2 regions of the Rhodococcus sp. 1R11 genome follow, and region 1 is predicted to be linked to the other one. Evidence: riboswitches for the same ligand, from Rfam matches in the RefSeq annotation. Region 1 holds a riboswitch; the other holds the start of a gene.
The links. A riboswitch is a leader RNA that binds a small molecule or an ion and turns the genes downstream of it on or off. The one in region 1 is predicted to bind S-adenosylmethionine.
Positions count from the first base shown of each region.

Region 1 (4,281 bases):
CTGCACGGTCGAAATGCCGGTCAACACCAGAATGGTCTGCAATCCGGCTTCCAGACCGGACAGCACGTCGGTGTCCATCCGGTCGCCGATCATCAGCGTGTTCTCGGAGTGCCCGCCGATGGCGCGCAGAGCCGAACGCATCATCAACGCGTTGGGCTTGCCCACGTAGTACGGCTCCTTGCCCGTCGCCTTGGTGATGAGTGCGGCGACAGAACCGGTCGCGGGCAGCGAACCCTCGCGCGACGGACCGGTCGCGTCGGGGTTGGTGGCGATGAAGCGCGAACCCTTCTCGACGAGACGAATGGCGGTGGTGATGGCCTCGAACGAGTACGTCCTGGTCTCGCCGAGCACCACGTAGTCGGGGCTGGAGTCGGTCAGGGTGTAGCCGATGTCGTGCAGGGCGGTCGTCAGACCGGACTCGCCGACGACGTAGGCGCTGCCGCCGGGCCGCTGATTTCCGAGGAAGGTGGCGGTGGCCAGGGCGGAGGTCCAGATCGACTTCTCCGGAATGTCCAAGCCGGTGAATGCGAGACGTGCGCGCAGGTCACGTGGGGTGCGGATCGAATTGTTCGTCAACACGATGAACGGGATCTCGTTGGCCTGCAGCTCGGCGAGGAACGTGTCGGCACCGGGGATCAGGTGATCCTCGTGGACGAGAACTCCGTCCATGTCCATCAGATACGTCCACGGCAGGGGCTTCTCGATATCGGTCACCCCTCCATTGTGGACCATCCGGCGAGCTGCGGACCATCTTCTGGTCGCGGCCTAACTCGCCCGCCGCTCGTGGTCGCGTCGCGAGTTGGCCCGATGAACCAGCCGTTCGCGGGCCGTCATGCCGCCCCACACCCCGAACGGTTCGTTGGCTGCCAACGCGAATCGCTTGCAGGCGTCGAGCACCCCGCAGCCGGCGCACACCTGCTTGGCGCGATCCTCGCGTTGGCGACGCGCCGTTCGCCCCTCACCCGAGGGGGAGAAGAAGATCTCCGAGTCCTGACCCCGGCACAGTGCGTCGAGCTGCCAGTCCCAGGATTCGGCGGTGGACGAGGAAATCCTGCGTTCGATCATGGCGATTGCGGTGTTCTTCGACGCGGCAGAGTTGTTCGGCATCGTGGCGACCCAGTCCTTTCGTCGACGCTGTCGCTAGGAACCCTTGCCGTGTCGAAGGCGCGAGGCAATGGTTGAAATCAGGGTGATTCGAGACCGCGGTTCAGGACACGTCGGGGGTGTACCGATAGAGGGCGTTCACTCGGTCGTCCAGCATGAACAGTGGAAGGATCACAGCCTGGATCGCGGCGACCGCAGCAGGGAGATAGTCGCCCGCGACGACACACACGAGACTGCCGAGACCGAACAGAACAAGCGTCATACGGGGAAGCAGCCACGTCGGCTTCCGTTCAGTTCGCCTGAGCCCGTGGACAATCGCGGCCGCGACCGCCACGAGAGTGGTGGAGTTCGTCGACCCTCTACAGAAGCAACCCAGTGGCGGTTGCTGCGGTGGCAAGGGTTGAAATCATCGTGATTGTAACCGAATATGCACGTGCACTTGACTTTTCGGTAGATTGTTCTGTACGTTCCTGTCACCATCCAGAGCGACCGAGAGACCTTGGCTCGATGACGTCGCAGCAACCCCGCCCTACGGCGTGTGGGTGCTACCGCCAGGACCGATGGAGGCACGACCGATGAACATCTGTATCTGTACGCACGCTTGACCGATCGGCGTACTCACAGCACGAAATCTTCGAAAGGCAACCCAGCGATGATCGCTGCCCATCCGACCCGGCGGTTCCGGTGACTCAACTCGACTCTCGACCCGTTGCGGATACGACGGACGACATTCCCGACGAACAACTCGTCGTTGCCCGCACGTGGCACCCGTGGCGCTGGGTGATCGCAGTCGCCACTCTGATCGTGGTCGGTCAGTTCCTGCACGGCTTCGTCACCAACCCCGGATGGGATTGGGGCACCTTCGCGCAGTACTTCACTGCGGCATCGGTGATGTCGGCGCTGTGGTTGACCATCCAGCTCACCTTCTGGGGCACGCTGATCGGCTTCGCCATCGGTATCGGCCTGGCGGTAGCGCGGCTGTCCGACAATCCTGTGCTGCAGGTTATCTCCTGGTTCTACATCTGGGCCTTCCGTTCCATCCCGTTGATCGTGCAGCTTCTGTTCTGGTTCAATATTGCGTATCTGTACCGGACTCTGTCGTTGGGCATTCCGTTCGGTCCCAGCTTCTTTCGATTCGACGTCAACAACGTCATCAGTGGATCGACGGCAGCCATCATCGGGCTGGCCCTGCACCAAGCGGCCTACTCGGCCGAGATCGTTCGGGCCGGCATCATCTCGGTGGACCAGGGGCAACTCGAAGCAGCAGCAGCGCTGGGTATTCCGAAGAGACGGGAGTTCTTCAAGATCGTTCTGCCGCAGGCGATGCGAGGGATTCTCCCCAACGCGGCCAACGAGGTGATCTCTCTGTTCAAAGGCACGTCGATCGTGTCGGTCATGGCCATCGCCGAATTGTTCTACCAGGTGCAGGTCATATACGGACGCAACGGACGCGTGGTTCCGCTGCTCATGGTCGCGACCGTCTGGTACATCATTCTGACGTCGGTCCTCTCGATCGTGCAGTTCTACGTCGAGCGGCACTACGCCAAGGGCGCGGTACGTAACATTCCGCTGACGCCGATCCAGCAGATTCGCCACAAGCTCGCCAACGTCACCTTCGCGCCGAGAGGGGCGACCCGATGACCACTCTCGATGCCTCCACGTCCACTGCCGCAACGAGATACGCGGTCGAGGTGCGTGGCGTCCACAAGTCCTACGGCGGGCTCGACGTGCTCAAAGGCATCGACCTCGTGGTACGTCCCGGTGAGGTGACCGCGATAATCGGCCCCTCGGGTTCGGGAAAATCGACCTTGCTGCGCGCTCTGAACCATCTGGAGAAGGTGGATCAGGGCACCGTCCGGGTCGACGGTGAGCTGGTGGGATACCGGCGCAAAGGCAACAAACTGCACGAACTCAGCAACAGGGAAATTCTGCGGCAGCGTTCCCAGATCGGTTTCGTGTTCCAGAACTTCAACCTCTTCCCGCACCTGACGGTGCTCGAGAACGTCATCGAGGCACCGATCTCGGCGCAGAAGCGCACGCGTTCCGACGTCGAACCCGAGGCGCTGGCTCTCCTCGAACGAGTCGGAGTGCACGCGAAAGCACATGATTATCCGCGACGACTCTCCGGGGGACAACAGCAGCGGGTCGCCATCGCGCGGGCACTTGCCCTGCGTCCCAAAGTCATTCTGTTCGACGAGCCCACGTCAGCACTCGATCCCGAATTGGTGGGAGAGGTTCTCGAGGTCATCCGCGGCCTTGCCCGTGAGGGCGCGACGTTGGTGATCGTCACCCACGAGGTGGGCTTCGCCCGCGAGATCGCGGACACCGTCGTCTTCATGGACGGCGGCGTCATCGTCGAACAAGGTTCTCCGACCGAGCTTCTCGATTCACCTCGGGAGGAACGCACCAAGTCGTTCCTCGCTCACGTTCTCTAACTCCCACACACCTTCACCTGCACCCACGAACGGGGAAAATCATGTCCGGATCATCTCGTCGGCTCGCGGTGGCCGCGTCCGCATTCGCTGTCCTCGCACTCACTGCGACAGCATGCAGCGAGCCCACTGCAGAATCTCAGGTCGTCACCGAGGACGGCGGATCGTTCGATCTTTCACCCGAGCAGGCCGACCGCGTTCGCGCCCAGAAGGTCGACGAGATCGCAGCCGAAGTGCCGCAAGCGATTCGCGATCGAGGCACCCTGATCGTCACCGGGGCGGGCGGTACCGCGCCACCGCTGCGTTTCTACGCGACCGACGACACCACGATCGTGGGGTCCGAGGTGGACTTCTCGTACCTGATCGCCGACATTCTCGGTCTCGACGTCGACCTTCAGGTCGCAGATTGGTCGCAGAACTTCGTGAAGATCGACTCCGGTGAGAACGACGTGTTCATCTCCAATGTCACCGTCACCGAGGAGCGCAAGGACAAGTACGACTTCGCGACCTATCGACTGGACAACCTCGCTTTCGAGGCGCAGAAGGACACCGATTGGACAGTCGAGAAGCGTCAGGACATCGCAGGAAAGAAGATCGGGGTCGGCTCCGGTACCAACCAAGAGCAGTTGCTGGTCGACTGGAACGAGCAGAACGTAGCCGAGGGTCTGGCTCCCGCCGAGATCGCCTACTACCAGAACACGTCCGACTACTACCTGGCGCTCGGGTCAGGCCGTATCGACGGGTA
Region 1 is NZ_SPNG01000001.1:491,288-495,568, reverse strand. It holds gene E4P29_RS02465 (HAD-IIA family hydrolase) at 1-732, opposite strand, end outside; gene E4P29_RS02460 (WhiB family transcriptional regulator) at 766-1,065, opposite strand; gene E4P29_RS25835 (hypothetical protein) at 1,208-1,366, opposite strand; SAM riboswitch class I at 1,578-1,671, shown strand; gene E4P29_RS02455 (amino acid ABC transporter permease) at 1,834-2,745, shown strand; gene E4P29_RS02450 (amino acid ABC transporter ATP-binding protein) at 2,742-3,539, shown strand; gene E4P29_RS02445 (ABC transporter substrate-binding protein) at 3,581-4,281, shown strand, end outside.

Region 2 (4,281 bases), on a different contig from region 1:
GATCTACTTCACGAGTGTGCTGAGCCTGCCGTACGTGATCGACAAGGTGGCTCCGGCAATGTCCGAGGCGCTCGGCGGAACCGCCACCACCATCACGTCCTGACCCTCATGCCGCCGAGCGCTTCTCCATCCACATGGCGACGGACAGAACGCCCAGGCCGGCAACAGCGAGTCCCGAGCCGACGGCGGCCGGTGCCGTGTAGCCGAGACCTGCGGCGATCACCGCACCGCCCACCGCGGCTCCGATGGCATTGGCCAGGTTGAACGCCGCGTGGTTGAGTGACGCGGCGAGAGTCTGCGCGTCCTCCGCCACGTCCATCAGACGGGTCTGAAGTCCGGGGACGACGGACGAGCCGGACGCACCGATCAAGAACACCAGAAGCAGCGCGGTCACCGGGTTGTGAGCCGCGACGACGAAGACGGCCAGGGACACTGCGGTCGCGGCCAGCCCGATGAAGGTGCCCTTGAGCTTGTACTTGTCGGCCAACCAACCGCCCGCGTAGTTGCCGGCAACCATGCCGAGGCCGTAGATCATCAATGCCACCGGAACCAGTGCACGGGCAAGGCCTGCGACGTCGGTCAGTGTCGACGCGATGTACGTGTACACCGCGAACATGCCGCCGAATCCGACGATGCCGACGAACAGGGTCATCCAGACCTGGCCACGGCGGAGGGCACCGAGCTCGGTGATCGGGCTGGTGGTCGGCATGGCGTCGAGTCGCGGCATCCACAGGACCAGCGCACTGACGGTGAGCAACCCGATCACGGCGACGAGCGCGAATGCGCTTCGCCACCCGAGGGCCTGGCCGATCCAGGTCGCCACCGGTACACCGACGACGTTCGCCACCGATAGACCCATCATCACCATCGCGACGGCTTTGGCTCGTTTGCCCGGCTCAGCGAGGTGCGCTGCCACCAGTGCGGCAACGCCGAAATACGCGCCGTGCGGCAGACCGGCCACGAACCGGGAGGCCACCAACTCGTTGAAGCTCGGCGCGAAGACCGTCCCGAGATTGCCGAGCGTGAACGCCACCATCAGCGCCAGCAACAACATGCGCCGAGGAACACGCGCCGCAAGAGCAGCGATTGTCGGCGCACCGACGACGACGCCGAGTGCGTAGGCAGAGATCATGTGACCGGCCGACGGCTCCGAGATTCCCATCGTCGTCGCGATGTCCGGAAGCAGGCCCATCGACGCGAATTCGGTGGTGCCGATGCCGAAGCCGCCGATGGACAGGGCCAGCATGGCGAGCCTGCGGCGGGTCGAGTGCGGTCGATGGCCGACACTCAAGCCACTCGACACCTTGCCGCGCACGGCGCTGACGTTTCTGGCGAGAGCGGAATCGGTGACAGTCACAGCAGAACAACCTTCGTAAGCAATCGGATTACAGAGCGGGCCAGGGGCTGGTGGATCGACGACGCGGTAAATCGACGACCTGGTTGATCGATTCAGCACAGCCCGACCGGACGGCATAACGCTCGTCGACTCCATTGTCTTCCCCGAGGCGGCTCGTTTTCGAGTCGTCGGGCGGTGATTGTCCTCACCAGAGCATCTGCTTGAGGGTCGCGAGCGCCCTCGTTCCCCCGGGACACCCGTACCCGCTAAGATTCCTGCCAGGTCATGAGTGCCAGCATCGAGCCCCGGCTTGCTGGCCGGCAACCCTCCAACCGCGGTGGGGTGCCCCGGGTGAACGACCAGGCCGATGCGACACATCCGTGTCGTATCGACAAGCGCGGGTCCGCTCCGAAGCGGACCCACTGATCTTCGGTCCTGACGGGCCGAGGCATGTCAGGAGGTTCTCATGTGTTGCTGTACCGATACGCCCCGTAACGCTCGAGTTCTCGAGCTTCATTCGACAAAAAACACGTCTGAGAAAACGGAGTATCACCAGCCATGACCGATTCGACCCCCGACGTCGTCGACTCCACCGGAACACCGACCGAGGATCCGTTCACCGATCCCTCGGCCGACTGGAGCTTCGAGACCAAGCAGATCCACTCGGGTCAGACCCCGGACGGCGCCACCAACGCGCGTGCGCTGCCGATCTACCAGACCACCTCGTACACCTTCGACAACACCGACCACGCGGCCGCACTGTTCGGCCTGGCCGAACCCGGCAACATCTACACCCGCATCATCAACCCCACGCAGGACGTCGTCGAGCAGCGCATCGCCGCACTCGAAGGGGGCGTCGCGGCGCTACTGCTCGCGTCGGGACAGGCCGCAGAAACGTTCGCCATTCTCAATCTCGCAGAGGCGGGCGATCACATCGTCTCGAGCCCGCGGCTCTACGGCGGCACCTACAACCTTTTCCACTACACGCTTCCCAAGCTGGGGATCACCGTCTCGTTCGTCGACGATCCTGACGATCTCGAGCAGTGGCGTGCGGCCATCACACCGTCGACCAAAGCGTTCTACGGTGAGACGATTTCCAACCCGAAGAACGACGTTCTCGATATCCCCGGCATTTCGGCAATCGCCCACGAGAACGGTATTCCGCTGATCGTCGACAACACGGTCGCGACGCCGTACCTGCTGCAACCGCTGAAACACGGTGCCGACATCGTCGTGCACTCGGCGACGAAGTACCTCGGCGGTCACGGCACGGCGATCGCGGGCGTCATCGTCGACGGCGGAACGTTCGACTGGACGCAGGGCCGTCACCCCAACTTCACCACCCCGGATCCGAGTTACCACGGCGTCGTCTTCGCCGACCTCGGCGCTCCGGCCTTCGCCCTGAAGGCGCGGGTGCAGTTGTTGCGCGACATCGGGGCTGCAGTGTCACCCTTCAACGCATTCCTCATCAGCCAGGGTCTCGAGACGTTGAGTCTCCGAATCGAGCGGCACGTGGCGAACGCACAGAAAGTGGCCGCCTACCTGGCCGGTCGCGACGATGTCGTCTCGATCAACTACGCCGGACTCGAATCCTCGCCGTGGTACGAGCGTGGGCAGCAGCTGCTACCGAAGGGGCAGGGCGCGATCATCGCGTTCGAGCTGCAAGGAGGAGTGGACGCGGGCAAGAAGTTCGTCAACGCTCTCACTCTGCACAGTCATGTGGCTAACATCGGAGACGTGCGTTCTCTCGTCATCCATCCCGCATCCACCACGCATTCGCAGTTGACCCCGGAAGAGCAGTTGGCCTCCGGCGTCACTCCCGGCCTGGTGCGTCTGGCCGTCGGTATCGAGGGAATCGACGACATCATCGCCGATCTCGAGGTCGGCTTCCGCGCGGCGGCGTCTTGAGTCACAGCTTCAGCACAGGCGTTCGTCCGGAGGCGGTTCTTCCGTCTCCGGACGGGCGGTTGGGAACCATCGACATCGGTGGTCTCGATCTCGAGAACGGTTCTCACATTCCGCACGTGACCGTGGCGGTGCAGCGTTGGGGCGAGATGGCGGCCGATCGCAGCAACGTCGTGCTCGTCGAACATGCGTTGACCGGTGATTCCCACGTTTCGGGACCGCCGGATGCCGACCACGTACTGCCCGGTTGGTGGAACGGGATGGTCGGACCGGGCAGCCCCATCGACACCGACGAATGGTGTGTCGTCGCGACCAACGTGCTCGGCGGCTGCGGAGGTACCACCGGGCCGAGCAGCATCTCCCCCGACGGCACCCCGTACGGTTCTCGCTTCCCGGAAATTTCGATTCGCGATCAGGTGGCGGCGGAGGTCGCGGTGGCCGACGTTCTGGGTATCGATCGGTTCGCCGCCGTCGTGGGCGGGTCGATGGGTGGCATGCGCACCCTCGAATGGATTGTGGGACATCCGGATCGGGTGGGTGCCGCGCTGGTGCTCGCCGTCGGTGCCCGCGCGACAGCGGACCAGATCGGAACGCAAACCACCCAGATCGCTGCGATCAAGGCCGATCCGGGTTGGCTCGGCGGCAACTACCACGACACCGGCACCGCCCCGACCGCCGGACTCGGGATCGCTCGACGCATCGCGCATCTGACATACCGAACCGAGAGCGAACTCGACATTCGGTTCGGAAACTCTCCGCAGAACGACGAGGATCCGTGGGCCGGCGGCAGGTACTCCGCGCAGAGCTACCTCGAGCATCAGGCCGCCAAACTGGTCAATCGATTCGACGCGGCAACGTACGTCCTTCTGAGCGAAGCGATGAACCGACACGACGTGGGCCGAGGACGCGGCGGCGTCGCCGAAGCCCTTGCGTCCGTGCCGGTTCCGACCATCGTCGGCGGCGTCGATTCCGATCGCCTCTACCCGCTCCGACTGCAGAAGGAAATTGCGCGTGAGCTCCCCCAGTGCCGGGGGCTCGAC
Region 2 is NZ_SPNG01000013.1:72,834-77,114, reverse strand. It holds gene E4P29_RS21015 (ABC transporter substrate-binding protein) at 1-103, shown strand, start outside; gene E4P29_RS21010 (MFS transporter) at 107-1,246, opposite strand; SAM riboswitch class IV at 1,618-1,740, shown strand; gene E4P29_RS21005 (bifunctional o-acetylhomoserine/o-acetylserine sulfhydrylase) at 1,895-3,244, shown strand; gene E4P29_RS21000 (homoserine O-acetyltransferase) at 3,241-4,281, shown strand, end outside.
Region 2: it holds a riboswitch for S-adenosylmethionine, as region 1 does, so the genes downstream of both, E4P29_RS21005 (bifunctional o-acetylhomoserine/o-acetylserine sulfhydrylase) here and E4P29_RS02455 (amino acid ABC transporter permease) in region 1, are expected to answer to the same signal.